Regions from separate parts of the Streptomyces sp. NPDC001373 genome, predicted to be linked through region 3. Evidence: riboswitches for the same ligand, from Rfam matches in the RefSeq annotation. Region 3 holds a riboswitch; each other region holds the start of a gene.
The links. Region 3 has a riboswitch for cyclic di-AMP ahead of ACFY15_RS19825 (M23 family metallopeptidase). Riboswitches for the same ligand answer to the same signal wherever they lie in the genome.

Region 1 (9,563 bases), on a different contig from region 3:
GGCACCGCCCCCATCCTCAACGTCCACGTGGTCTACGACCGCAAGGTGCTGCGGCAGCCCTTCTTCGCCGCCCTCGGCACCCCCGTCCAGTGGGTCTTCGACCGCAGCGACTCCTCCGGGCTCACCGACGGTGGCCAGTACCTCGCCGTGTCCCAGTCCGCCGCCCAGGACGACATCGACGAGCCCGTCTCCGTCCTGCGCGCCAAGTACCTGCCGGAACTGGGACGGCTGCTGCCGGCCGCGCGGGGTGCGAAGGTGCGGGACTTCTTCGTCACCCGCGAGCGCACCGCCACCTTCGCCCCCGCCCCCGGCGTCGGCCGGCTGCGTCCCGCCCCCCGGACCGACACGCCGGGGCTCTATCTCGCCGGTGCGTGGACCGCCACCGGCTGGCCCGCGACCATGGAGAGCGCCGTCCGCAGCGGCCTCGGTGCGGCACACGCCGCGCTCGCCGCTCTCGGCCGCCCCCGCGAACATCCTCTGCAGGAGGCGGTATGACGACCACCACGAGCACCACCAGCACAGCACGTACAGGAACCAGAGGAGAGCCAGTGAACCCGGGGAACCCGGCTGTCGAGAACACGGATGCCGCCGCTGGCACGGCCGCAGGGGGAACGGAGAAGGCCGGCACCCTCGCCCTCCTCGAACGCGGCCGCACGCTGTCGACCCCCGTGCTCCGCGCGGCCGTGGACCGGCTCGCGGCGCCCATGGACACCGTCGCCGCCTACCACTTCGGCTGGATCGACGCCGAGGGCAACCCGGCGGACGGCGACGGCGGCAAGGCCGTACGCCCCGCCCTCGCACTGCTCTCCGCCGAGGCGGCCGGTGCCGCCGCCGAGGTCGGCATCCCCGGCGCCGTGGCCGTCGAGCTCGTCCACAACTTCTCGCTGCTGCACGACGACCTGATGGACGGCGACGAGCAGCGCCGCCACCGCGACACCGTGTGGAAGGTCCACGGTCCCGCCCTGGCCATCCTCGTCGGCGACGCCCTCTTCGCCCTCGCCAACGAGGTACTGCTGGAGCTCGGCACCGTCGAGGCGGGCCGCGCCACCCGCCGCCTGACCACCGCCAGCCGCAAGCTCATCGACGGCCAGGCCCAGGACATCTCCTACGAGCACCGCGAGCGCGTCAGCGTTCGGGAATGCCTGGAGATGGAGGGGAACAAGACCGGAGCCCTGCTCGCGTGCGCGGTCTCCATCGGCGCCGTGCTCGGCGGCGCGGACGACCGGACGGCCGACAAGCTGGAGGAGTACGGCTACCACCTCGGCCTCGCCTTCCAGGCCGTCGACGACCTCCTCGGCATCTGGGGCGACCCCGAGTCCACTGGCAAGCAGACCTGGAGCGACCTGCGCCAGCGCAAGAAGTCCCTCCCGGTCGTGGCCGCCCTCGCCGCGGGCGGACCCGCATGTGAGGAGCTCGGCCGGCTGCTCGCCGCCGACGCCAAGAGCAACGACTTCGAGAACTTCTCCGAGGAGGAGTTCGCCCATCGCGCCGCCCTCATCGAGGCCGCAGGCGGCCGCCAGTGGACCGCCGACGAGGCGCGCCGCCAGCACGCGATCGCCGTCCGGGCGCTCGACGACGTGGACATGCCCCAGCGGGTGCGGGAACAGCTCGTCGCCCTCGCCGACTTCGTCGTCGTGCGCAAGAGGTGATCTCCGCCCGAAAGTGGATATGAATCGCGAGTCGCCGGCCGGGGACCCTTCCTGAGGGAGGCCCCGGCCGACGGCAGACCCGGGAACAGCCGAAGCACTGTACGAAGGGGAAGCCATGACAGCGACGACCGACGGCGGCGGTGCGATCACCGACGGCGCGGATCCGCGACACGACAGCACGGCGGCCCCGGCCGCCGGCCCGTCCGGCGGCGACACCGGCCTGCACCAGGGGGTCCAGGAGGCCGTCGACCGCGCCGTCCGGGAGCTGCTGGACCGCCAGGACCCGGCCGGGTGGTGGAAGGGCGACCTCCAGACCAACGTCACGATGGACGCCGAGGACCTGCTGCTGCGCCAGTTCCTGGGCATCGGCGACGAGGCCGTGACCCGGGCCGCCGCCCTCTTCATCCGCGGCGAGCAGCAGGCCGACGGAACCTGGGCCACCTTCCACGGAGGACCGCCCGAACTCTCCGCCACCATCGAGGCGTACGTGGCGCTGCGGCTCGCCGGGGACCCGCCGGACGCCCCGCACATGGCCCGCGCCTCCGCCTGGATCCGCGAGCGGGGCGGGATCGCCTCCGCCCGGGTCTTCACCCGCATCTGGCTGGCCCTCTTCGGCTGGTGGAGCTGGGACCACCTGCCCGAACTCCCGCCCGAGCTGGTCTTCCTGCCGCCCTGGGTGCCGCTGAACATCTACGACTTCGGCTGCTGGGCCCGCCAGACGATCGTCCCGCTGACCGTCGTCTCCGCGCTGCGGCCCGTCCGCCCGGCCCCCTTCGTCCTCGACGAGCTGCACACCGACGCCCGCGACCCCTACCCGGCCAAGCCGCTGGCCTCGATGACCAGTTGGGACGGGGCCTTCCAGCGGATGGACAAGGTCCTGCACCTCTACCGGCGCGTCGCCCCGCGACGGCTGCGCAGGGCGGCCATGGACGCGGCCGGCCGGTGGATCGTCGAACGGCAGGAGAACGACGGCTGCTGGGGCGGGATCCAGCCGCCCGCCGTGTACTCCGTCATCGCCCTGCACCTGCTCGGCTACGACCTCGGTCACCCCGTGATGAGGGCCGGGCTGGAGTCCCTCGACCGCTTCGCCGTGTGGCGCGAGGACGGCGCCCGCATGGTCGAGGCCTGCCAGTCCCCGGTCTGGGACACCTGCCTCGCCGCCATCGCCCTGGCCGACGCGGGCGTGCGCCCCGACCACCCGGCGCTGGTGAAGGCCGCCGACTGGATGCTCGGCGAGGAGATCCGGCGCAGCGGGGACTGGGCCGTGCGCCGTCCCGGACTGGCCCCCGGCGGCTGGGCGTTCGAGTTCCACAACGACACCTACCCCGACGTCGACGACACGGCCGAGGTCATCCTCGCCCTGCGCCGCATCCACCACCCCGAGCCGGCGAGGGTCGAGGCGGCCGTCGCGCGCGGCACCTCCTGGACGCTCGGCATGCAGTCCAAGGACGGCGCCTGGGCCGCCTTCGACGCCGACAACACCAGCACCCTCCCCAACCGGCTGCCCTTCTGCGACTTCGGGGAGGTCATCGACCCGCCCTCGGCCGACGTCACCGCCCACGTCGTCGAGATGCTCGCCGCGGAGGGGAAGGCCGCCGACCCGCGCGCCCGGCGCGGCATCGCCTGGCTGCTGGCCGAACAGGAGGAGGACGGCAGCTGGTTCGGCCGCTGGGGCACCAACTACGTCTACGGGACCGGGTCGGTGGTTCCCGCCCTCACCGCCGCCGGGATCGACCCCGGCCACCCCGCCGTCCGGCGGGCCGTCCGCTGGCTGGAGTCCGTGCAGAACGAGGACGGCGGCTGGGGCGAGGACCAGCGCTCCTACCAGGACCGCTCCTGGGCCGGGAAGGGCACCTCCACGGCCTCCCAGACCGCGTGGGCGCTGATGGCCCTGCTCGCGGCGGGGGAGCGGGACGGCGAGGCCGTCCGGCGGGGGCTCGCCCACCTGGTGGAGACCCAGCGCGCCGACGGCACCTGGGACGAGCCGTACTTCACCGGCACCGGCTTCCCCTGGGACTTCTCCATCAACTACCACCTCTACCGCCAGGTGTTCCCGCTCACCGCCCTGGGCAGGTACCTGTACGGGGAGCCCTTCGGCCAGGCCGCCACCCGGCGCACCGGCCGGCCCCCGGCCGCCGCCCGGGTCCCGGCCGAGGAGGCCTGATGCCCGCCCGGGCGGCCCCGCCCGCGACGCCGCTGCTGATCGCCTGCGCCCTGCGCATCGAGCGGGCGGCCCTCGGCGGCGCGGGCCGCTCCGCCGGCGCGGCGGTGCTGCGGACCGGCATGGGCCCCCGCGCCGCGGACCGGGCCGTGGCCCGGGCCCTGGAGCGCCCCGGGATGGAACGGGCCGCCGTCCTGGCCACCGGCTTCTGCGCCGGCCTGGTCCCCGGTATGAACCCCGGGGACCTCGTGGTCGCCGAGGAGACCCGCGACCCCCGGGGGGCGGTCGCCTGCACCGGCACCGCCCTGCTCGCCGAGGCACTGGCCCGCGCCGTCCCCGGGCGGACCGTGCACACCGGCACACTGACCGGAGCCGACCACGTCGTCCGAGGCCAGGAGCGTGACCGGCTGCGCGCCGCCGGCGGCGTCGCGGTCGACATGGAGTCGGCAGCCACCCTGTGGACCGCCTCGCGGGCGGGCCTCCCCGTTGCCGCCGTCCGGGTGATCGTGGACGCTCCGGAGCACGAGCTCGTCCGTATCGGCACGGTGCGCGGTGGAATATCTGCCTTCCGTGTATTGCGTTCTGTACTACCCGCTTTCCATGAATGGCACCGTTCGTTGCTGATTCCCAGGAGGTGAACCAGATGGCCATGCCGTTGCGACAGTCCATCAGGGTCGGGACCTATCTTCTCGAACAGAAGCTCCGCAAGCGTGAGAAGTTCCCGCTGATCGTCGAGCTGGAGCCGCTCTACGCCTGCAACCTGGCCTGCGAGGGGTGCGGGAAGATCCAGCACCCGGCCGGGGTGCTCAAGCAGCGCATGCCCGTCGCCCAGGCGGTCGGCGCCGTCCTGGAGTCCGGCGCGCCGATGGTGTCCATCGCGGGTGGCGAGCCCCTGATGCACCCCCAGATCGACGAGATCGTGCGGCAGCTGGTGGCCCGGCGGAAGTACGTCTTCCTCTGCACCAACGCCCTGCTGCTCCGCAAGAAGATCGAGAAGTTCACCCCGTCCCCCTACTTCGCCTTCGCCGTGCACATCGACGGGCTGCGCGAACGCCACGACGAGTCCGTGGCCAAGGAAGGGGTCTTCGACGAGGCCGTCGCCGCCATCAAGGAGGCCAAGCGGCGCGGATTCCGGGTGACCACCAACTCCACCTTCTTCAACACCGACACCCCGCAGACCGTCATCGAGGTGCTGAACTACCTCAATGACGACCTCCAGGTCGACGAGATGATGATCTCGCCCGCCTATGCCTACGAAAAGGCCCCCGACCAGGAGCACTTCCTGGGCGTCGAACAGACCCGCGAACTGTTCAGGAAGGCCTTCGCCGGGGGAAACCGGCGCCGCTGGCGGCTCAACCACTCCCCGCTCTTCCTGGACTTCCTGGAAGGGAAGGCCGATTTCCCCTGCACGGCCTGGGCCATTCCGAATTACTCCCTCTTCGGCTGGCAGCGCCCCTGCTATCTGATGAGCGACGGACACGTGCCCACGTACCGGGAACTGGTGAACGACACCGACTGGAGCAAGTACGGCCGCGGAAAGGACCCGCGCTGCGCCAACTGCATGGCGCACTGCGGCTACGAGCCCACCGCCGTCCTCGCGACCATGGGCTCCCTCAAGGAGTCCCTGCGCGCCGCCCGCGAGACCGTCGCCGGCAACCGGGACGCGTCGGCATGACGGCGCCGCAGGCAGGAGCGGCGGCGGGCGCGGGCGGGGGTTTCGACCTCGCCGCGCTGCTGGCCGAGCGCGGCGCGGAACGCTACGAGCTGCACGCCCGCCACCTCAACCACCAGCTGCCCCGCATGCTGCGCACCATCGGCTTCGACAAGGTCTACGTCCGCGCCGAGGGCGCCCACTTCTGGGACGCCGAGGGCAACGACTACCTCGACATGCTCGCCGGCTTCGGGGTGATGGGCCTGGGCCGCCACCACCCCGTGGTCCGCCGGGCCCTGCACGAGGTCCTGGACGCCCAGCTCGCCGACCTGACCCGCTTCGACTGCCAGCCGCTGCCCGGGCTGCTGGCGGAGAAGCTGCTCTCCCACAGCCCCCACCTGGACCGGGTCTTCTTCGGCAACAGCGGCACCGAGGCGGTCGAGACCGCCCTGAAGTTCGCCCGCTACGCCACCGGCCGGCCCAGGATCCTCTACTGCGACCACGCCTTCCACGGGCTCACCACGGGCTCCCTGTCGGTCAACGGGGAGGGCGGCTTCCGCGACGGCTTCGCCCCGCTGCTGCCGGACACGAGGATCGCGCTGGGGGACCTCGGCGCCCTGGAGCGCGAGCTGCGCCGCGGCGACGTGGCCGCCTTCGTCGTCGAGCCGATCCAGGGCAAGGGCGTGCACGCCGCCCCGCCGGGATTCCTGCGCGCGGCCCAGGAGCTCCTGCACCGGCACAAGGCGCTCCTGATCGCCGACGAGGTGCAGACCGGCCTCGGCCGGACCGGGGACTTCTACGCGTACCAGAACGAACCGGGCGTGGAACCGGACCTGGTGTGCGTGGCCAAGGCCCTCTCCGGCGGCTACGTGCCCGTCGGCGCGACCCTGGGCAAGGACTGGATCTTCCGGCGCGTCTACTCGTCCATGGACCGGGTGCTCGTGCACTCCGCGAGCTTCGGCTCCAACGCCCAGGCGATGGCCGCGGGGCTGGCGGTCCTCCACGTCATGGAGGACGAGGGGGTCGTGGCCAACGCCCGCGCCATGGGCGACCTGCTGCGCGGGCGGCTGGCCGCGCTCGTCGGCGAGTACGAGATGCTGCACGAGGTGCGGGGCCGCGGGCTGATGATCGGCATCGAGTTCGGCCGGCCGTCCTCGCTGGGGCTGCGCAGCCGCTGGACGATGCTCCAGGCGGCCCGCAAGGGGCTGTTCGCGCAGATGGTCGTGGTCCCGCTGCTGAACCGGCACCGGATCCTCACCCAGGTCTCGGGGGACCACCTGGAGGTCATCAAGCTCATTCCGCCGCTGATCGTGGACGAGGCGGACGTGGACCGGTTCGTCGGTGCCTTCCGGGAGGTCATGGACGAGGCGCACGGCGGCGGCTCGCTGATGTGGGACTTCGGCCGGACTCTGGTGAAGCAGGCCGTGGCGGACCGCTAGCCGTGCGGCCCCCGGGCCGGGCGCGGCGGTCTTGCCGCCGTGCCCGGCCCCGGGGCGCGGGTCAGTCCAGCAACCGGTCCCGCAGCCGCTCCCGCGTCGCCGGGGCGAGTCCGAGGCCCTCGGCGAGGTAGCGCTCGATCCCGCCCCAGTGCGTGTCGATGGTCTCGTAGGCGGCCACCAGGTACTCGGCGCGGGCGTCGAACAGCGGCGCCAGCAGCTCGGTCACCTCGGGGGAGCGGGTCTCGGGCGTGTCGTCGGCGCGCTGCAGCCGGTAGCGGTTGTGCGGGGCGTTCGACTCCAGGTAGTCCGCCACGATCGCCTCGCGGTCGACCCCGAGCGCGAGCAGGATGACGGCGATCGACAGACCCGCCCGGTCCTTGCCCGCCGCGCAGTGCAGCAGGGCCGGCACGCTGTCCTTGGCGAGCGCGTGCAGCACCCGTCCGTGCTCGGCGGTGCGGTCGCGGATCATCTCGCGGTACGACTCAGCCATGCGGGCGGCCGCCCTGCCCCCGCCCAGGAGGTCGCGGAGCCGGTCGAGGCCCCCTTCGCGGACCGTCTTCCAGAACCGTCCGCCGTCGGCCGGGTCCGAGAGGGGGATGTTCACGTTGCGCACGCCCGGCAGTGCCACGTCCGGGCCCTCCGTGGCCTGGTCGGCGCCGTTGCGGAAGTCGAAGACCGTGTGCAGGCCCAGCGAGGCGAGGAACTCCACATCGTTTTCAGTGGCATGTGCCAGATGTCCGCTTCGGTACAGTCGTCCCGACCTGACCCTCCGTCCGTCCATGGTCGGCAAACCGCCCACATCGCGGAAATTGCGCACTCCGGTCATCCCGGGCGTGCGCTCGTCCCGTGCCGGGAGGTCCTGAGGTATCTGCTGGGTCACGTGTTCTCCTTCGCGTGGTGCCGTGTGTCCGAATTGCTCTGGTTGGAACCAACTTGCCGTAGGTGGAAGCGAGATCGGGCCGAACTCCGTGAGCCAGATCATACGGTGACCGAGCGTGCCTGATCGCGAAATCCGAATTCCTTTGCCGGGGCGGCCGTTGCGGGTCCGGAATGGACGCAGGGTGACCGGAATTCCGTTGATCCCTCATACCTGCTATTGCGTCAGGGAATTCGCGGCTTGTTGGCCGCCGTCCCACTGGATTACCTTCGCGAGCGATCCGGGTGGACCGCCTCGTCCTGCCGCCTCCCGGAAACCGCACCCGACCAACCACGCACGCGGCAGGAGCGGGGGAACCGCGCAGGACGCCGTCCCGGATCCATTCCGGTACGGCTCGGGGTGAAGCCGTGCCGGTGATCCGCTTTGCGGACGTACCCGTACGGCCGGACATCTCCAGTCCGAACCCGACAGCTCACCTCGCAGGCGCCGGAGAGGAATTCACCATGCCCGGAAAGGGTAAGCACCGCCGTCCGAAGTCCCGTTCCATATCCCGGCGGATCGCCTTCGCCGGGACGGGCGGCGCGGCCCTCGCGCTGCCGCTCATGGGTGCCGCCGGCGCCCACGCGGCCGCCCCGGCCGCCGTGGCCCCGGCCGCGGCGCCCGCCCAGGCCCCGGCGGCGTTCCGGGCGGCCGTGCCCGCCGCCGCGCCCGCCGTCTACACGGTCGTGCCGGGCGACTGCCTCTCCGCCATCGCCGCCGAGCGCGGTCTGTCCGGCGGCTGGGAGCGGCTGTACGCCGACAACCGCGAGGCCGTCGGCGAGGACCCCTCCCTCATCCACCCGGGCCTGCGCCTGACCCTCGACGGGCAGGGCGCGGCCCCCGCCGCGAAGGCGCCTGAGGCGCCGGCCGAGGAGTCCTCCAGCGGTGCTCCGGCGGCCGGCGAGGCCGCGGCCGACACCGCTCCGTCCGACGGCGCCGCCGCCGGATCGGGCACGGAAGCCGCCGCCGGCGCCGCCGGGCTGAAGGGCTCCGCCGCCCCGTCTCGCGGAATGAAGCAGTCCGCGCCCGCCGCGCAGTCCGCGCCCGCGAGCGCCGCCGGGTTCGTCGCCCCCGTCAGCGGCGGCATCTCCACCCAGTACCGCACGCCCGGCGCCATGTGGTCCTCCGGCTACCACACCGGCGTCGACTTCATCGCGAGCACCGGCACCACCGTCCGGGCCGTCGGCGCGGGCACCGTGGTTTCCGCAGGCTGGGGAGGCGCGTACGGCAACGAGGTCGTCATCCGGCACGCGGACGGCAAGTACTCCCAGTACGGCCACCTCTCCCAGCTGAACGTCTCGACGGGGCAGACCGTCACCGCCGGCCAGACCATCGGGCTCTCCGGCGCCACCGGCAACGTGACCGGTCCGCACCTCCACTTCGAGATCCGCACGGGCCCGTCCTACGGCTCCGACATCGACCCGCTGGCCTACCTCCGCTCCAAGGGCGTCGCCATCTGACGACCCCCGCGGCGGAGCGCCGACGCGCACGGGCCGGGACCCGAGGGGGGGTCCCGGCCCCGTGTGTACTTATTCCTTATCCCCCGCGTGGTATAGATCACGGTCCGTCAACCCCTCATTACGTTGGCGTAGGTTGGCGGCGGGGGTGAAGGATGGGTTCCCGTGGCAGCGACGAAGACGACACTCAAGACCATCGGCTCGTACGCGGCGATCGGGGACAGCTTCACCGAAGGCGTGGGGGACCCGGGACCCGGGGATTCGTATCTCGGCTGGGCGGACCGCCTCGC
Region 2 (9,563 bases), on a different contig from region 3:
TGCCCGTACGCCGTGGTCGCGGCGGCCTGCGCCACCAGCGCCGCCGCCAGCACGGCGGCCGCCGGCAGCAGCAGCCGCCGGTGGCGCAGCGCCCACCAGGAGCCCGCCGCCAGAGCCAGCCCGCCGCAGAACAGGGCGTATCCCCAGCCCGTGGACAGCGCGCTGCCGGCCGCCCAGGCGGCGGCCGCCGCCAGCACGCCGGCCCCGGCCGCCAGCGCCCGTACGCCGGGGAGCCCGGCCGCGAGCCCCGTCCAGGCGGCGATCACCGCGATCCCGGCGAGCACGAAGGTCTGCCGGTAGGGGCTGCCGTTCGGCGTCGCGAAGACGTGCCAGGCCAGATGGGTCGGCTCCCACTGCAGGGACAGCAGCACCGTCGCCACCAGCCCCGCCCACCACAGCCGGGTGCGCAGCGGCAGCGCCCGGTGGAAGGGGAGGGCCGTCACCAGCAGGAGGGTCCCCGTGCCGACGAACAGGGCGGGGGAGCCGAAGGAGTACGTGGCCGGCATCAGCCGTGCGAACAGGTCCGACCAGGGCACCGGGGAGAACTCCTTGGACCATCCCGGATAGGCCTGCTTCGAGCTCAGGAACAGCGGCACCAGCAGCGGGGCGGTCAGGGCCATGCCGAGCACGGTCGTGACCGCCGCCCGGCCGACCACCCGGGCCCGCTCCCGCACCCCCTCCCGGGTCAGCACCACCCGCACCACCAGTACCAGCGCGGCACCCAGCGTGGCCATGTAGGCGGTGTAGAAGTTCGCCGTCCAGGAGACGGCCACCACCAGCACCCCCAGCAGCGGCCGCCGCGTGCGCAGCGCCCACTCCCCGGTCAGGCACAGCAGCGGGAAGGCGATCAGCCCGTCCAGCCACATGGGGTTGTAGGAGGCCTCGATCACCGACCAGCCGCACAGCGCGTACGAGGCACCCAGCAGCCCCGCCGCCCACCACGGCCCCGGCCGCTGGGTGCGCAGCAGCCAGGCCATCGCGGCGGCCGCGGCCGTCATCTTGAGGACGGTGACCACGTACACGGCGAGGTCGATGTCGTGACGCGGGAAGAGCCCCACCAGCAGGGCGAAGGGGCTCGTCAGGTACGTGCCCAGGTCGGGCAGGAAGCTGGTGCCGTACCCCGACTGCCAGTTGAACAGGAGTCCGCCCCGCGCCCGCCCGTGCAGCAGGTCCCACAGGTGCGCGTGGAAGGGCACGAACTGGTTGCCGAGGTCGTTGACACTGCGGTGGCGGGGCCCGTACGGGAAGACCCGCGCGACGGCGTCCCCGGAGCACACGGCCACGGCCGTGACCAGGGCGGCGAACGCCGAGCCGAGCAGTCCGGGACGGCGCCGGAAGCGGCTGACGGGGGCCGGAGCGGGGCGCTCCGGACTGTGGTGCGGAGCGAGCTGCGATGTCGACATGGTGAGGCGACCTTCGCAGGAGCGTCGGGCCCGGCGGTAGCCGGGGGGTGAACGCGCACCCCCAACACCCCGGGAATCGTTGGTCGAAGCAGTGGCTCGGGCCACTCTGACTGCATACCATCGATCACCGCACGGCCTTGTGCACCGACGCACAATCCCCCGGCCCTGGAGGCTCCTTTGCACCGTCGCACAGCGCTCTCCGTATCCGTCGCCCTGCTCGCGGCGGCCCCCTTGCTGGCCGCCTGTTCGGGCGGGACCCGTCCCGGAACCGCGGCCGTCGTCGGCGGCGAGCGCATCACCACCACCGCGCTCCAGGCACAGGTCAAAGACGTGCGCGCCGCGCAGAACCGCTCCGAGCAGGGCGCCCGGCTGATCGGGGCGACCGCCGGGCTGGAGCGGCTCAAGCTCAACAAGATGATCCAGACCGCGGTGCTGGAGCGGGCGGCCGACGACGCCGGGCTGGGCGTGAGCACCAAGGAGATCGAGGACGTCCGCAAGGCGCAGCTCCAGCAGGTCGGCGGCGAGAAGGCGCTGGCCGCGGCGGCGCTGGAGCAGGCCCAGCTGGCCCCGGACCAGATCGACGCCGACACCCGCTTCAAGCTGCTGCGCGACAAGCTCTTCGCGCACTACGGAAGCCAGGACAAGGCCCTGGTGAAGCTCGGGGAGGCCGCGCGGGCCCTGCACATCGAGGTCAACCCGCGCTACGGCCGCTGGGACGAGAAGCAGATCCTGCTCGGCGACCAGCAGACCCCGTGGATCACCCAGAGGACGATGCCCGAGCAGGCGGCCCCCGCCGGAGCCTGACGTCCCGGGGCGGGGGTAGGTTCGGAGGGTGACCGACCACACCGCCGCACCCGCCCCCGAACCCGAGCCCGCCGAGCCCGCCGACACCTCCGCGCCCTCCGCGGCCGCGCCCTCCGCGGAGGGCGCGGGGGATGCCGGGCGGATCGTCCTGCTGACCGCCAGCCACCGGGTCGCCCCCGGGCTGCTGTCCTGGCCGGCCTGGCAGGCCCTGCACGCCGCGGACCGGGTGCTGTGCGCGGACCCGGACGACCCGCAGCTTCCGTACCTGCGCGAAGCCGGGGTGGACGTGGCGCACGAGGCCCCCGACGCACACGCTCTCGTCGATGCCTGCGCCGGGGGCCGCACCATCGTGGTGATCCCGGGCGGCGAGGGCGACCGGCGGCTGACCGACGGCCTGGCCCGGCTCGCCGGCTCGGGCCGGGTGGCGATGCCGGACCTGGAGCTGCTGCCCGGTTCGTACGACCTGCCGGGCGCGCGGCTGCTCGACCTGGTGCAGGTCATGGACCGGGTGCGCCGCGACTGCCCGTGGACCTCCCGGCAGACCCACGAGGGGCTGGTGAAGTACGCCATCGAGGAGGCGTACGAGCTGGTGGAGGCGATCGAGGACGGCGACCGGGAAGCGCTGCGCGAGGAGCTCGGGGACGTCCTGCTCCAGGTGGTCTTCCACGCGCGCATCGCCGAGGAGGGCGGCGGCCCGGGCGACGGGGAGGAAGGGGAGGACGTGGAGGCGTTCTCCATCGACGACGTCGCAGGCGACCTGGTCGACAAGCTGGTCCGCCGCCACCCCCATGTCTTCGGGGACGCCACGGCCGAGTCGCCGGAGGACGTCAGCGCCCACTGGCAGGCGACCAAGGCGGTCGAGAAGCGGCGGGAGTCGGTCACCGACGGGATCCCGCTGGGCCAGCCCGGTCTGGCGCTCGCGGCGAAGCTGGCCGGCCGGGCCCGTGCGGGCGGTGTGCCCGTGGAGCTGCCGCGGGGCGAGGGCGTCGGGTACGAGCTGCTGGAGCTGGCGGCGCGCGCGGAGGCGGCGGGAACCGACCCCGAGACGGCGCTGCGCGCGGCGGCCCGCGTCTACCGGGACGCGATCCGGGCGGCGGAGGGCGTCGGCGGGTAGCCGCCCGCGCCGTACTCCCCTACGCGGCTAATGTCTTTCGTGGGTACAGAGGCATTAGCCGAGCCCGCGCGAGTACGCCGGTGGGCGCCACATGCTTTCCGTGTGCGCGGACGCATGAGGTGGACGGTACGCGGCCGGCCGCCCGCGCCACATGCCTTCCGGCGGCGCGCAGGCATTAGCCGCGCGGGGTGCGGTCCGACGGGTTGTGCCAGTGCGGGGCCGGGCGGTGCAGGAACCACTCGCCGAAGCCCAGCGGCCGCTCGCCCCGGGCTGCGCCGGTGACGGGGACGACGTCGTGGAAGAGCCGGTCGGGGCGGGCCCCCAGCTCCTCCAGCAGGAGGGCCGTCTCCTCCATGAACACGGGCGGGCCGCTCAGGTAGACGTCCTGCTCCGGCCACAGGGCCCGGTTGCCGAGCGCGGTGGCCAGCCGGGCGGTGGCCTGGTTGCGGGGGCGGCCGGGGGCGGGGGTGATGTAGGTGACGCCGAGCCAGCGGAAGGCGGCGGCGTACGCGTCGATCCACGGCCGGTCGTAGAGGTGCGCGGCGTCCCGGGCGGCCAGGAAGAGCCGTACGTCCTGATCGGGAGGGTGCTGCGCGAGCTCCTCCAGCATGGCCCGGACGGGGGCCCAGCCGGTTCCGGCGGCGATGAGGGTGACGGGCCGGTCCGCGCGGCGCAGGGTCAGCCGTCCGGCCGGGGCGCTGAGCCGCAGCGGCTCGCCGATCCCGATCTCGCGGACCAGGGCGGTGCTGAGCCTGCCGCCCTCGATCCGGCTGACGTGGAGGTCGACCGTGTGGTCGGGGCGGGGGGCGTTGCCGAGGGAGTAGGTGCGCCAGACGGTGGGGACCCGCTCGCTGCTCACGCTGACGTGCTGGCCGGGCCGGTAGGGGAACGGGGCGTGCGGGGCCAGGGTCAGCACGCCGATGTCCTCCCCGTACCGGAGGTGGCGCACGACCTCCGCGTCCCACCAGGGCGGGTCCTCGCTCGCGGCGGCGCCGGCCGTCATGGCGTCGGCCATCACCTGGTAGGCCTCGCTCCAGGCCTTCTCGACCTCCGGGGTCCAGGCCGCGCCGGAGGTCGCGGCGAGGGCGGCGAGCAGGCTGGTGCCGACGGCGGCGTAGTGCTCGGGGCCGACCAGGAACTTGCGGTGGTCGCGGCCGAGGTCGCGGAGATAGGGGAGGAGGGTCTCGCCCTCCAGGTGGGAGACGACGTGGGTCAGGGCGGCGAAGAGGCGGTCGCGCTGGCGCTCCATGTCCTCTGAGGACGCCGGGAAGAGCCGGCGGATCGCGGGGTTGTGCCAGAAGAGGTGGGAGTAGAAGAACTTGACCGCGTGCTCGGCCCGTCTCTCCACCACCGCGAAGCTGCTTTTCAAGATCCTCACATCCACAGGACGGAAGTAGGAATGTCCGACAAGCGGCCGTCAAGTGATGGCCGATCTGCGGACAGCCGCGACGAACCGGCCATAAGGGATGGCCGGTAGCGAGCCGGGATACCGTCGACGGGTGCACGAGCAGACTCCCGACACCCCGCCCGCCCCCTCCGTCCCCCCGGCGCCGACCCTCTTCGACTGGGAGTTCGCCACCGACCCCTACCCCGCCTACGCATGGCTGCGCGAGCACTCCCCGGTGCACCGCGCTCAGCTCCCCAGCGGGGTCGAGGCCTGGCTGGTGACCCGGTACGCCGACGCCCGCCAGGCCCTCGCCGACCAGCGGCTGAGCAAGAACCCGGCGCACCACGCGGAGCCGGCGCACGCCAAGGGCAAGACCGGGATCCCCGGGGAGCGCAAGGCGGAGCTGATGACCCACCTGCTCAACATCGACCCGCCGGACCACACCCGGCTGCGCCGGCTGGTGTCGAAGGCCTTCACCCCGCGCCGTGTCGCCGAGTTCACCCCGCGCGTGCAGGAGCTGACCGACCACCTCATCGATCAGTTCGCGGGGAAGGGGGAGGCGGACCTCATCCACGAGTTCGCCTTTCCGCTCCCCATCTACGCCATCTGCGAGATGCTCGGCGTACCGCGCGAGGACCAGGACGACTTCCGCGACTGGGCCGGGATGATGATCCGCCACGGCGGCGGTCCGCGCGGCGGGGTCGCCCGGTCGGTGAAGCGGATGCGCACCTATCTCGGCGAACTGATCCACCGGAAGCGGGACGATTTGGGCGATGACCTCATCTCCGACCTGATCCGGGCGAGCGACCACGGCGACCACCTCACCGAGGCCGAGGCGACGGCGATGGCCTTCATCCTGCTCTTCGCCGGCTTCGAGACGACCGTGAACCTCATCGGCAACGGCGTCCACTCCCTCTTCATGAACCCCGGCCAGCGCGCCCTCCTCCAGGACTCCCTCGCGGCGGGCGAGACCGCCCTGCTGGAGACCGGGATCGAGGAGCTGCTGCGCTACGACGGCCCGGTGGAGCTGGCCACCTGGCGGTTCGCCACCCAGCCGCTGACCCTCGGCGGACAGGACATCGCCGTCGGTGACCCCGTCCTGGTGGTCCTCGCGGCGGCCGACCGCGACCCCGCGCGCTTCGCCGACCCGGACGCGCTCGACCTCTCCCGGAGTGACAATCAGCACCTTGGATACGGCCACGGGATCCACTACTGCCTGGGCGCCCCGCTCGCCCGCCTGGAGGGCCAGACGGCGCTCGCGACTTTGCTGAAGCGTCTGCCGGATCTGGAACTTGCCGTTCCCCCTACGGACCTGCGCTGGCGCGGCGGACTCATCATGCGAGGGCTGCGCACCCTCCCCGTCCGCTTCACAGTCCCGAACGTCTGAGGCGCGTGCGAAGCCCGACAGGGCCGCGGAACTGACCGGAATTCAGTCTTCGGCCCAACTTGTGACATCCGTTCGAAGGCGGCTAGGTTCTGCCGTTACCCCGCCGTTATACGAAAGGTGCAGGCACATGCTTCCCGGGAACGGCCGCCACAGACGACCCCGTCAGGTCCCCGCCATCGTCGTCACCGCCGGAGTCACCGGCTCCGCGCTGGCCCTGCCGCTGCTCGCCGCCACGGGCGCGAGCGCGGCCGACACCGCGACGTGGGACAAGGTCGCCGACTGCGAGAGCGGCGGCACGTGGAGCGCCAACTCGGGCGGCGGGACCTACGGCGGTCTCCAGTTCACCCTGGACCAGTGGAAGAACGCGGGCGGGCTCGAATTCGCCGAGCGCCCCGACCTGGCGAGCCGCTCGCAGCAGATAGCCGTCGCCGAGCGGGTCCTGGAGTCCCAGGGCCCCGAGGCGTGGTCGCTGTGCTCGGCCTCGGCCGGGCTGTCCAAGGGCGGGCCGAAGCCCGACGTGGACACGGGCAAGACCCCCGGGCCGGTCGCCCCCAGCCCGGTCCGGCCCGACTTCTCGGTGCCCGACACCGGCAAGGGCAAGTCCTCCACGGACTTCGGGGCGCCCACCCCGGCGCCCGGCGCGCCCGGCCCGAGCGTGCTGCCGGACTACCCGCTGGGTGCCACCAGCGGACTGCCCGTCATGCCGGAGCCGGACTACACCGTGCCGCCCACCCCGACCACCGGCCCCACCGTCCCGCCCACCGGTCCGGCGAACCCGGGCAACCCGGGCAACGGGAACGGTCAGGGCAACCAGAACGGCCAGGGCAACCAGGGCAACCAGGGCAATTCCAGCAACCAGGGCAACCAGGCCAATCCGGCGGCCCCGGGTGGCCCCGCCGCCCCGGTCGACCCGACGGCCCCTGCCACCCCGGGCGCCACGCCCTCCCCTTCGGCCACTCCCGCCCCCGGCGCGTCGGACGGCAACGGCAAGCACCGCGGCCCGGCCGCGATCGAGGTGCCCGCGGCCCCTGGCGCGGCGTCAGCCGCCGCCGGGGAGCCCGTGTACACCGTGAAGCCGGGCGACAGCCTCGCGGCCATCGCGGACGCCAACGGCCTCAAGGGGGGCTGGAGCGCCCTCTACAAGGCCAACGAGCAGGTCATCGGCACGGACGCGGACCTCATCAAGCCCGGCCAGAACCTGGATCTAAGCAAGAAACAGGGGTAGTTCGGGCACCCGATAAGAGGCGAATGTCTGTTATCGGCAAGTGAGACATGCATCTCTTCCGGACAACTGGCGTGTCTCATTCCGGAACTTCCGCAAACCCCGCTCCGACCTGCGCAAACGCACTCCCGAGGAAGGCAAGTAGGCCGGTTTCTCCCCAAAATCACACGTTGAACATCGGGGAGAGACCTGCCTACCTTCTGAGTCGCTCGCCACCGCGGGCTCCTTCGACCGCATCGCCGAATCCTGCCGGCGGCCGGAGGGAACAGTCGTCGCGCAAGCGCCGTTGGCAGGAGCGGGGGAACCAAGGTAGGCGCCGGGAAAGACCGTTGAGAGACGGTCCAAGTACCGGCTAGGGGTGAAGACGCGCAACTGCGCGGCCGGGCAACTCATCCGCCCGAACCCGACAGCTCACCTCGAAGGCGTCGGTGAGGAGAACTCCATGCTGCTTTCCGGCAAGGGCAAGCACCGCCGCGGCTCCAAGGCCGTCCGCATCGTCACGCTCGCCGGTGTCGCCGGTGTGGCCGTCGCCGCCCCGCTGATGGCCGCCGGCTCCGCCAGCGCCGCCACGGTCTCGGAGTGGGACAAGGTCGCCTCCTGCGAGTCCGGTGGCAACTGGTCCATCAACACCGGCAACGGCTACTACGGCGGCCTCCAGTTCTCCGCCTCCACGTGGGCCGCGTACGGCGGCAAGGCGTACGCCGCGCAGGCCAACCAGGCCAGCAAGTCGCAGCAGATAGCCATCGCCGAGAAGGTCCTCAAGGGCCAGGGCAAGGGCGCCTGGCCGTCCTGCGGCGTCGGCCTGTCCAACTCCGCCTACAACGGCGGCGGCTCGACCACCACCCCGGCCAAGCCGAAGCCGCAGACCAAGCCGGCCCCGGCCAAGCCCTCCACCCCGAAGGCCGACACCGAGACCAAGAGCACCGGCTCCGGTTCCGGCAACTGGACCCCCTCCAAGCCGGCCCCGTCGAAGCCGTCCGCCCCGAAGGGCGGCACCCCGGCGACCGGCAACGGCTCCTACACGGTCCGGGAGGGCGACACCCTCGGTACCATCGCCGATGCCAACGGCGTCAAGGGCGGCTGGGAGAAGCTCTTCGAGCTGAACAAGGACACGGTCAAGGACGCCGACCTCATCTTCCCGGGCCAGAAGCTGAAGCTCAGCTGAACTCCCGCGTAACACCCGCACGCCGGCCCCCGGGCCGGCGCGCGGATGAGCACCACCCCGGCACGGCCCGTGGCATCGACGCCCGGCGCGCATCCTTCTGCGCGCCGGGCGTCGTCATGTCCGGGCCGCGCCCGGGCACCGCACGACGGCCCGGGCCCCGCACGCCCGGGCCGCGCCCCCGCATGCCCGGCGCCGGGTCCCGGGCGCCCGCGCCGACGGGAGCGCATGGCGCGTCAGAGGCCCGTCGCAGCTCCACTTTTCAGGGGCCCTATGTCCCGGAAGGCGGGTATTCGGCCCCTTTTTCGTCCCAGGACCCGGGCGGTCGGCTGGCCGACCGCCCGGAGCCGGTTAGGCTCTAGTCGGCGAGGCCGTCCCAGGCCCCACGCCACCGCACACCCAGCGTCACATCCCAGAAGGAGATGCTCGTGCCGTCCATCGACGTCGTCGTAGCCCGGGAAATCCTGGACTCCCGAGGCAACCCCACGGTCGAGGTCGAGGTGGGCCTCGACGACGGCAGCACCGGCCGTGCTGCCGTTCCGTCCGGCGCCTCCACCGGTGCCTTCGAGGCCATCGAGCTCCGTGACGGTGACCCCAACCGTTACATGGGCAAGGGTGTCGAGAAGGCCGTCCTCGCGGTCATCGAGCAGATCGGCCCGGAGCTCGTCGGTTACGACGCCACCGAGCAGCGCCTGATCGACCAGGCCATGTTCGACCTCGACGCCACCGACAACAAGGGCTCCCTCGGCGCCAACGCCATCCTCGGCGTCTCCCTCGCCGTCGCGCACGCCGCGTCGGAGGCCTCGGACCTCCCGCTCTTCCGCTACCTCGGCGGTCCGAACGCGCACCTGCTGCCCGTTCCGATGATGAACATCCTCAACGGTGGGTCGCACGCCGACTCCAACGTGGACATCCAGGAGTTCATGATCGCCCCCATCGGCGCGGAGTCCTTCTCCGAGGCGCTGCGCTGGGGTGCCGAGGTCTACCACACCCTCAAGAAGGTCCTGCACGCCAAGGGCCTGTCCACCGGCCTGGGCGACGAGGGCGGCTTCGCCCCGAACCTGGAGTCCAACCGCGCCGCGCT
Region 3 (9,563 bases):
GGCCTGCTGCGCCTGGCCGGCGCGCCCTCCATGGGCTGGCTGGACGTCAAGACCTCCAGCGGCGTCGAGGTGCCCGCCATCGAGGCGGCCGTGGACGAGGAGCTCGCCCGGTTCGCCGCCGAGGGCCCCACGGCCGACGAGATGGAGCGCGCCCAGGCGCAGCTCGAGCGCGAATGGCTGGACCGGCTGGGCACCGTCGCCGGCCGCGCCGACGAACTGTGCCGCTTCGCGGTGCTGTTCGGCGACCCGCAGCTGGCGCTGACGGCCGTCCAGCGCGTCCTGGACGTCACCGCCGAGGAGGTGCAGGCCGTGGCCGCCGCCCGGCTGCGCCCCGACAACCGCGCGGTCCTGGTCTACGAGCCGCTGACCGGCGCCGAAGAGAACGACGAGAGCGACGAGAACGAGGGGGCGGAGCAGTGAGCGACACCGCAGCCGTCACGATGGACTTCCACCCGCAGCCCCAGGCCGGCGAGCCCACGCCGTGGGCCTTCCCCGCCCCCGAGCGCTCCACCCTCGGCAACGGCCTGACCCTGCTGCGCTGCCACCGCCCCGGCCAGCGGGTCGTCGCGGTCGAGGTCAACATCGCGGCCCCGCTCGACGCCGAGCCCGACGGCCTCGACGGGGTGGCCACGATCATGGCCCGTGCCCTGTCGGAGGGCACCGACAAGCACTCCGCCGAGGAGTTCGCGGCCGAGCTGGAGCGCTGCGGCGCCACCCTCGACGCCCATGCCGACCACCCCGGTCTGCGCGTCTCCCTGGAGGTCCCGGCCTCCCGCCTGCCCAAGGCGCTCGGGCTGCTCGCCGAGGCGCTGCGCGCGCCGGCCTTCGACGACGGCGAGGTCGCCCGGCTGGTGCGCAACCGGCTGGACGAGATCCCGCACGAGCAGGCCAACCCGCAGCGCCGCGCCGCCAAGGAGCTCTCCAAGGAGCTCTTCCCGGCCACGCTGCGCATGTCCCGCCCGCGCCAGGGCACCGAGGAGACGGTCGCGCGGATCGACGCCGCTGCCGTCCGCGCCTTCTACGAGGCCCACGTGCGCCCCTCCACCACCACCGCGGTGGTCGTCGGCGACCTGACCGGCACCGACCTGGACGCCGTCCTCGCCGACACCCTGGGCGCCTGGACGGGCGGCACCGCCGCGCCCCGGCCGGTGCCGCCGGTGACGGCCGACGACACGGGCCGCGTGATCATCGTGGACCGGCCCGGCGCGGTCCAGACGCAGCTGCTGATCGGCCGGATCGGCCCGGACCGGCACGACATCGTCTGGGCGCCGCAGGTCCTGGGCACGTACTGCCTCGGCGGCACCCTGACCTCCCGCCTGGACAAGGTGCTGCGCGAGGAGAAGGGCTACACGTACGGCGTGCGCGCCTTCGGCCAGGTGCTGCGCTCCACGGCCGACGGCAAGGGCGCCTCGATGCTCGCCATCAGCGGCTCGGTGGACACCCCCAACACCGGTCCGGCGCTGGAGGACCTGTGGCAGGTGCTGCGCACCCTCGCCGCCGAGGGCCTGACGGACGCCGAGCGGGACGTGGCGGTGCAGAACCTGGTGGGCGTGGCCCCGCTGAAGTTCGAGACGGCCGCCTCGGTCGCCGGGACCCTGGCCGACCAGGTCGAGCAGGAGCTGCCGGACGACTACCAGGCGCGGCTGTACGCGCGGCTGGCCGAAACCGGTACGGCGGAGGCCACTTCGGCGGTCGTCAGCGCCTTCCCGGTGGACCGGCTGGTCACGATCCTCGTGGGCGACGCGGCGCAGATCGAGGAGCCGGTCCTGGCCCTCGGCATCGGTGAGGTCACGGTCGTCGCCAACTGACCGGAGGCCGACCGGCAAATGACCGGCGGTCGGCCTGTTTTCGAGGGGGCCCGGTGGAGCATCCACCGGGCCCCCTTTGTCCGTTTGATGGTGTGGTTTCAGGTATGCGGTGTGGCGTACGCAACAAATCCGCGCGTCTGTTTGGCGATTGACTGATGATCCGCCTAGCGTCAGGCGTGCTGTCCGTCACTTGTGCCAGCCGCACCCGCGGCACCGGGCAGCGATCGCCGAGTCCCCGTCAGGCGCGAGCCTGGGGAGCCGGGGACCCACATCAGTCCCTGGGGTGAATCGGACCGCCTCGTCAGAGGGGGCCCGTAGGAGACCTTCCTGCTCCGAACCCGTCAGCTAACCCGGTAGGCGAGAGGGAAGGAAAGGATCACCCCCGCCATGGCGTTTGGCAGTCGTGCAGCCGGTTCCGGTAAGCACCGTGGTTCGAGCCGTCTGAGCCGCAAGACCGCCGGTTACGCCGGCATAGCCGCCCTCGCCACCACGGGCGTGGTGGGCACCCTGGCGGCCCCGGCCTTCGCCGCCGACTCCCACGGCGGCCCGTCCCTCGAGGACACCGGCGCGCTGAACGCCGTCGTCGTCGCCGACGGCCTCCAGGACGACATCGAGACCCAGGCCGAGACCCAGCAGAGCGCCGCCGAGGCCGTCGCGGCCCAGGCGCAGGCCGAGGCCGACGCCAAGACGCGCGCCGCCGAGGCGAAGCGCACCGCCGAGGCCAAGGAGAAGTCCGAGCGCGAGGCTGCCGAGAAGGCCGCCGAGGAAGAGGCCCGCAAGCGCCTCAACACCTTCGTGGCCCCGATCACCGGCTCCTACGTCAGCACCCAGTACGGCGCGGGCGGCGGCATGTGGTCCTCCGGCAGCCACACCGGCATCGACTTCCACGCCGACGAGGGCACCGTCGTCCACGCGGTGGGCGCGGGCACCATCGTCGAGGCCGGCTGGGGCGGCGCCTACGGCAACAACGTCGTGATCCGCCACAACGACGGCACCTACACCCAGTACGGGCACATGGACTCGCTGAGCGTCTCGGTCGGCCAGACGGTCTCAGCGGGCCAGCAGATCGGCCTGTCGGGCTCCACCGGCAACTCCAGCGGCCCGCACCTGCACTTCGAGGCCCGCACCGGCGCCACGTACGGCACGGACATCAACCCCCTGGCCTACCTGCGCCAGCACGGTGTCGGTATCTGACCCCGCCCCTCTTCGAAGAAGGCCCCGGCTCCCCGAGCCGGGGCCTTCTTTGTTCCGCCGGTTCCGCCGGTTCCGCCGGTTCCGCCGTTCCGCGCGCTTAATCGTTCCCGATTTCCGGGCTTTCTCGGAAATCCTCACGTGTTGCAATAGAGTCGCAGTCGCAGCACGTTCGATCGGAACGAAACCCAGCGGAGGTCCGGCCTTGCGTATTCCGGCGCACGCGGTGTGCACAGCCATTCGTGACGACATCGTCTCCGGTTTCTTCGGGCCGGGCGGCCGGCTGACCGAGGAGGTGCTGGCCCGCCGGTACGGGGTCTCGCGCGTGCCGGTGCGCGAGGCGCTGCGCACGCTGGAGTCCGAGGGGTTCGTCACCACGCGGCGGCACGCGGGGGCCTGCGTCGCGGAGCCGAGCGAGCAGGAGGCGGCCGATCTGCTGGAGCTGCGGATGCTCCTGGAGCCGCTGGCCGCCTCCCGCGCGGCCCGGCGGCGCACCGAGGCGCACCTGAAGGTGCTGCGGGGGCTGGTGCGGCTGGGTCAGGAGCGGGCCAGGAGGGCGCAGGGGGAGGATCTGCGGGCGCTGGGGAGCTGGTTCCACGAAACCCTGTCCCAGGCGTCCGGCAGCCCCGGGCTGATCGCGCTGGTGACGCAGACCCGGCGCAAGATCGCCTGGATGTACGACGTGGGGGCGCCGGTGCGGCCGGTGGACTCCTGGGCGGAGCACGGGGCGCTCGTGGACGCGGTCGCGCGGGGGGACGCGGAACGGGCCCGCGCGCTGGCCGCGCTGCATGCGGAGCGGGCGTCGGGCGCGTTCCGGCCGAAGGCGAGGACTTTGCAACGCGCCGTAAACACGGCAGGGGGCCGGAATTAACACCGGGTGCGTAGAAAAGGGATCCGCCGTGGAATTCCCTTTCGGCCGCGCCGGTGCGTTCCGGCCAATTCCGGCTGCGCGGATGCCATCGATACGTATTTCCGGCGGAGCGGTTATTCGCCGGGGTCGGGGCCGGGGCCGGGGCCGGGGCCGGGGCCGGGGCCGCTCCGCGCAGGTGCTGGCCGGGCCGCCGGAACGGCACGAAGCCGCGGCCCCCGGAACGGCACGAAGCCGCGGCCCCCGGAACGGCGGGACCGCGGCTTCGGATGGAGACGAAGGGATCAGACCGTCTCGGGGAGCTCCTCCAGGCCCTCCGCGACCAGCTTCGCGAGGCGGTCCAGCGCGACCTCCGCGCCGTCGGCCTCGGACGCGAGGACGATCTCCTCGCCGCCCTGGGCGCCCAGGCCCAGGACTGCCAGCATGGAAGCGGCGTTGACGGGGTCGCCGCCCGCCTTCGCGATGGTCACGGGGACGCCGGAAGCGGTCGTCGCGCGGACGAAGATCGAGGCGGGACGAGCGTGCAGGCCCTCGGCCCACCCGACGTTGACGCGGCGCTCTGCCATGGTGATGCCCTTCAGGTTCTCGTGGTTGTCTAGACCAGTCTCTCACGTCACCCGGAATGCTCGGACCGGCCTCGGAACCGACCCCGCGGCCGTTCGGGCCTGCTCAGCTTTGCACTGATCCGTCCCGGTACGCCTCATTCCCGGCGTATGCGCCGCCCGGCCTGTCGGAGCCGCCCGGCCGCCCGGCCGGATCCTGCCCTTAGGCTGGCCCCATGACCACCGCGTCGGACCCCTCGTACCCGGCCCACTGGGAAGCGGACGTCGTGCTGCGCGACGGCGGCACCGCCCGGATCCGCCCCATCACCACCGAGGACGCCGGGCGGCTGGTCAGCTTCTACGAGCAGGTCTCGGACGAGTCGAAGTACTACCGTTTCTTCGCCCCCTACCCCCGCCTCTCCGACCGCGACGTGCACCGCTTCACGCACCACGACTACGTCGACCGCGTCGGCCTCGCCGCCACCATCGGCGGGGAGTTCATCGGCACCGTCCGCTTCGACCGCATCGGGCCCGACGGCCGGCCCGCCTCCGCCCCAGCAGACGAGGCCGAGGTGGCCTTCCTGGTCCAGGACGCCCACCAGGGCCGCGGGGTCGCGTCCGCGCTGCTCGAACACATCGGAGCCGTGGCGCGGGAGCGCGGCATCCGGCGCTTCGCCGCCGAGGTGCTGCCCGCCAACACCAAGATGATCAAGGTGTTCACGGACGTCGGCTACCAGCAGAAGCGCAGCTTCGAGGACGGCTCCGTCCACCTCACCCTCGACCTCGAACCCACCGCCGAGTCCCTCGCCGTCCAGCGCGCCCGCGAGCAGCGCGCCGAGGCCCGCTCCGTCCAGCGGCTGCTGGCCCCCGGCTCGGTCGCGGTGATCGGGGTCAGCCGCTCCGGATCCGGCGTCGGCGCCGCCGCGCTGCGCAACCTGCGCGACGGGGGCTTCCGCGGACACCTCTACGCCGTGAACGAGGCCCGGGTGGCGGGGATGGAGGGGGACCTGCTGGACGGGGTGCGGGCCTACCGCACCGTCGCGGACATCGGCGCCCCCGTGGACCTCGCCGTGATCGCCGTGCCGGCGGAGCGGGTGCCGGACGCTGTCGCCGCCTGCGGAGAGCACGGAGTGCAGGGGCTGGTGGTGCTGTCCGCCGGGTACGGGGAGAGCGGTCCGGCCGGGCTGGCCCGGCAGCGCGAACTGGTCCGGCAGGTGCGTTCGTACGGCATGCGGCTCATCGGGCCCAACGCCTTCGGGGTGATCAACACCGCACCGGAGGTGGAGCTGAACGCCTCCCTCGCGCCCGCCCCGGCCACCGCCCGCGGGCGGATCGGCCTGTTCACGCAGTCCGGGGCCATCGGCATCGCCCTGCTGTCCGGGCTGCTGCGGCGCGGCGGAGGGCTGTCCTCCTTCGTGTCCGCCGGCAACCGGGCGGACGTCTCCGGCAACGACATCCTCCAGTACTGGTACGAGGACGAGGCCACCGACGTGGCCCTGATGTACCTGGAAACGCTCGGCAACCCCCGCAAGTTCACCCGCCTCGCCCGCCGCACCGCCGCCGTCAAGCCCCTCGTCGTCGCCCTCGGCGGCCGCCACACCCCCGCCGGGCACGTCGTCCCCGGGACCCGGCTCCCCGAGGCCACCGTCTCCGAGCTGATGCGGCAGGCCGGCGTCATCCGGGTCGACACCGTCACCGAGCTCGTCGACGCCGGGCTCCTGCTGGCCGGGCAGCCGCTGCCGGCCGGCCCCCGGGTGGCCATCCTCGGAAACTCCGAGTCCCTCGGCGTGCTCACGTACGACGCCTGCCTGACCGAGGGGCTGCGGCCGTCACCCCCGCTGGACCTCACCACCGCGGCCACCCCGGACGACTTCCGCACGGCCCTCACCGCCGCCCTGGCCTCCGAGGACTGCGACGCCGTCGTCGTCACCGCCATCCCCTGGGTCGGCGAGCGGGCCCTGGCCGACGACCTCGCGGAGGCCCTGCGCGAAGCCGTCGCCCAGGTCCCCGGCAAGCCCGTCGCCGTCGTCCACGTCGAGCTCGGCGAACTGGTCGAGGCCCTCTCCGCCGCCCGGGCCACCGCCCCCGCGGCCGCCCCGCCGCCCGTCGGCCCCGCCGCACCCCGCGATCCGGCCCCCGCCGGCGCGCCCTCCCGTACCCCCGCCCCCCACGGCCGGATCCCCGCCTACCCCGCCGCCGAGCGGGCCGTGAAGGCCCTCGCCGAAGCCGTCCGCCACGCCGAGTGGCGCCGGGCCAACGCCGACGTCCGGCACGTCCCCGAGTACGAGGACATCGACGAGAGCGGCGCCGCCGCCCAGCTCTCCGCCCTCGTCGCCGGAATCGGCGAGGGGGCCGCGCTGACCCTGGACGAGAACGCCGCCCGCGAGCTCCTCGCCCGCTACGGCATCACGGTCCTGCCCACCCTGCCCGCCCCCAGCGCCGACGCCGCCGTCCGCGCGGCCCGGGCCCTCGGCTACCCCGTCGCCCTCAAGACCACCGCCCCGCACCTGCGCCACCGCGCCGACCTGGGCGGCGTACGCCTCGACCTCACCACCGAGGCCGAGCTGCGCCGCTCGTACGAGGAGCTCACCGAGACCCTCGGCAAGCCCGCCGAGCTCCTGCCCGTCGTCCAGACGATGGCCCCGCGCGGGGTGGACACCGTCGTCCGCTCCGTCGTCGACCCCGCCGCCGGAGCGGTCCTCTCCTTCGGGCTCGCCGGAGTCCCCTCCGAGCTGCTCGGCGACACCGCGCACCGTCTGGTCCCCGCCACCGACCGCGACGCCGCCGGACTCGTCCGCTCCCTGCGCGCCGCGCCCCTCCTCTTCGGCTGGCGCGGCAGCGACCCCGTCGACACCCCCGCCCTGGAGGAGCTGCTGCTGCGGCTGTCCCGGCTGGTGGACGACCATCCGGAGGTGACCGCGATCTCCCTGGAGCCGGTCGTCGTCGCCACGGAAGGCCTCTCCGTGCTCAGCGCCACCGTGCGTGTCGCCCACCCGCCCGCGCGGACCGACCTCGGCCCGCGGACCCTGCCCAGCTACTGAGCCACGGGCAGGTAGGGGGACCCCGTACGGGCCTTAGGATGGACCTCATGGCGAAATCCGGTACGACGACCCAGGGGCTGCGCGCGGCGATCGAGCGCAGCGGCTACTACCCGGCCCTCGTGGCCGAGGCCGTGGAGGCCGCGGTGGGCGGCGAGCCGGTCTCGTCGTACGTGGTCCACCAGGAGACCACCTTCGACTCCAACGAGGTCCGCCGGCACGTGACCGTGCTGGTCCTCACCGACACGCGGTTCATCGTCAGCCACACCGACGAGCAGGCCGCCGACGCCGGGTCCCCGTCCCCGTACGCGACCACCTCGACCGAGTCGGTCAAGCTCGGCACGATCTCCTCCGTGGTGCTCAGCCGCGTCGTCGCCAACCCGGAGTCCTACACGCCCGGCCAGCTGCCCCGCGAGGTCGTCCTGACCATCGGCTGGGGCGCGGTCTCGCGCATCGACCTGGAGCCCGCCGCCTGCGGCGACCCCAACTGTGACTCCGACCACGGCTACACCGGCAACTCCACCGCCGACGACCTCAGCCTCCGTGTCAGCGAAGCCGGCGACGGCCCCGAGACGGTCCGCCAGACGCTGCTCTTCGCCCAGGCGCTCTCCGAGGCCACCGCGGCCACCCGCTGATGTCGTACTCCGCGCCGCCGAACTGGCAGGACGAACCGGAACTCCTCGATCTCGCCGGCGCCCCGGTCCCGCAGTACGGCACCGGCTCGCTCGCGGACCTGCTGCCGACCCTGGCGGCCGGCCAGGGCGTGCCCGGCCTCGCCGCCGGGATCGCCGAGCTGACCCCGGCCGACCGCAACTGCGTCTTCCTGGTCGACGGCATGGGCTGGGAGCAGATCAAGGCCCACCCGGAGTACGTCCCCTTCCTGGCCTCCCTCCTCGCGAGCTCGCGCGGCGGCACCGGCCGGCCGATCACCGCGGGGTTCCCGGCGACCACCGCCACCTCCCTCGCCTCCGTCGGCACCGGCCTGCCGCCCGCCCGGCACGGCCTGCCCGGCTACGCCGTGCGCAACCCGGCCTCCGGCGAGCTGATGAACCAGCTCCGCTGGCACCCGTGGACCCCGCCCAAGCCCTGGCAGCCGTACCCCACGGTCTTCCAGCTCGCGGACGCGGCCGGCGTGCACACGGCCCAGGTGTCCGCCCCGAACTTCCAGAGCACCCCGCTCACCCAGATCGCCCTCAGCGGCGGCACCTTCCACGGCCGGATGACCGGCGAGGAGCGGATGGACCTCGCCGCGATCCAGCTCGCGGCCGGAGAGCGCTCCCTCGTCTACACGTACTACAGCGAGCTCGACGGGGCCGGACACCGCCACGGCGTGGACTCCGACGCCTGGCGCGGCCAGCTGATGTACGTCGACCGGCTCGTGCAGCGGCTCGCCGAGCAGCTGCCGCCGCGCACCGCGCTCTACGTCACCGCCGACCACGGCATGGTGGACGTCCCCTTCGACGAGGACTCCCGCATCGACTTCGACGAGGACTGGGAGCTCGGCGCCGGAGTCGCCCTGCTCGGCGGCGAGGGCCGCGCCCGGCACGTCTACGCGGTGCCCGGCGCCGAAGCCGACGTGCTGACCGTCTGGCGCGAGGTGCTCGGCGACCGCTTCTGGGTCGCGAGCCGCGAAGAGGCCCTGGAACTGGGCTGGTTCGGGGCGCCGGGGGAGTGCGACGAGCGCGTGCTCGGCCGGATCGGCGATGTGATCGCCGCGGCCCAGGCCGACGTCGCGATCACCGCCTCCCGCAACGAGCCCAACGAATCGGCCCTCACCGGCATGCACGGCTCCATGACGGCCGCCGAACAGCTGGTCCCGCTGCTCGAAGTCCGCACCTGAGCCCGCGCGCTCCCCTGCTCCACCCCTCCTCACCCGCCCACGACCCGAAAGGTCCCGTACCTCCCATGCCCGAGCTGGTGTTCTTCTCCGGAACGATGGACTGCGGAAAGAGCACACTGGCTCTCCAGATCGGCCACAACCGCTCCGCGCGGGGCCTCCAGGGCGTGATCTTCACGCGCGACGACCGGGCGGGCGAGGGCAAGATCTCCTCCCGCCTGGGCCTGGTGACCGAGGCGGTCGAGGCCGCCGAGGGCATGGACCTGTACGCCTACCTGG

Region 1: linked by a shared signal. The riboswitch ahead of ACFY15_RS14570 (peptidoglycan DD-metalloendopeptidase family protein) and the one ahead of ACFY15_RS19825 (M23 family metallopeptidase) in region 3 are both predicted to bind cyclic di-AMP.
Region 2: linked by a shared signal. The riboswitch ahead of ACFY15_RS26515 (transglycosylase family protein) and the one ahead of ACFY15_RS19825 (M23 family metallopeptidase) in region 3 are both predicted to bind cyclic di-AMP.

What each region holds. Positions count from the first base shown of each region.
Region 1 covers NZ_JBIAWQ010000005.1:269,774-279,336, forward strand. Annotated here, with positions in the region: gene hpnE (hydroxysqualene dehydroxylase HpnE) at 1-495, shown strand, start outside; gene ACFY15_RS14540 (polyprenyl synthetase family protein) at 492-1,649, shown strand; gene shc (squalene--hopene cyclase) at 1,765-3,813, shown strand; gene ACFY15_RS14550 (1-hydroxy-2-methyl-2-butenyl 4-diphosphate reductase) at 3,813-4,448, shown strand; gene hpnH (adenosyl-hopene transferase HpnH) at 4,454-5,485, shown strand; gene ACFY15_RS14560 (aspartate aminotransferase family protein) at 5,482-6,900, shown strand; gene ACFY15_RS14565 (tyrosine-protein phosphatase) at 6,962-7,780, opposite strand; cyclic di-AMP (ydaO/yuaA leader) riboswitch at 8,091-8,276, shown strand; gene ACFY15_RS14570 (peptidoglycan DD-metalloendopeptidase family protein) at 8,281-9,276, shown strand; gene ACFY15_RS14575 (SGNH/GDSL hydrolase family protein) at 9,439-9,563, shown strand, end outside.
Region 2 covers NZ_JBIAWQ010000013.1:88,979-98,541, forward strand. Annotated here, with positions in the region: gene ACFY15_RS26485 (YfhO family protein) at 1-1,403, opposite strand, end outside; gene ACFY15_RS26490 (SurA N-terminal domain-containing protein) at 1,581-2,207, shown strand; gene ACFY15_RS26495 (nucleoside triphosphate pyrophosphohydrolase) at 2,236-3,321, shown strand; gene ACFY15_RS26500 (globin domain-containing protein) at 3,497-4,699, opposite strand; gene ACFY15_RS26505 (cytochrome P450) at 4,821-6,095, shown strand; gene ACFY15_RS26510 (transglycosylase family protein) at 6,223-7,320, shown strand; cyclic di-AMP (ydaO/yuaA leader) riboswitch at 7,589-7,757, shown strand; gene ACFY15_RS26515 (transglycosylase family protein) at 7,760-8,482, shown strand; gene eno (phosphopyruvate hydratase) at 8,902-9,563, shown strand, end outside.
Region 3 covers NZ_JBIAWQ010000008.1:114,060-123,622, forward strand. Annotated here, with positions in the region: gene ACFY15_RS19815 (M16 family metallopeptidase) at 1-420, shown strand, start outside; gene ACFY15_RS19820 (M16 family metallopeptidase) at 441-1,808, shown strand; cyclic di-AMP (ydaO/yuaA leader) riboswitch at 2,024-2,183, shown strand; gene ACFY15_RS19825 (M23 family metallopeptidase) at 2,196-3,002, shown strand; gene ACFY15_RS19830 (GntR family transcriptional regulator) at 3,205-3,870, shown strand; gene ACFY15_RS19835 (HPr family phosphocarrier protein) at 4,152-4,433, opposite strand; gene ACFY15_RS19840 (GNAT family N-acetyltransferase) at 4,646-7,450, shown strand; gene ACFY15_RS19845 (DUF5998 family protein) at 7,498-8,082, shown strand; gene ACFY15_RS19850 (alkaline phosphatase family protein) at 8,082-9,287, shown strand; gene ACFY15_RS19855 (thymidine kinase) at 9,353-9,563, shown strand, end outside.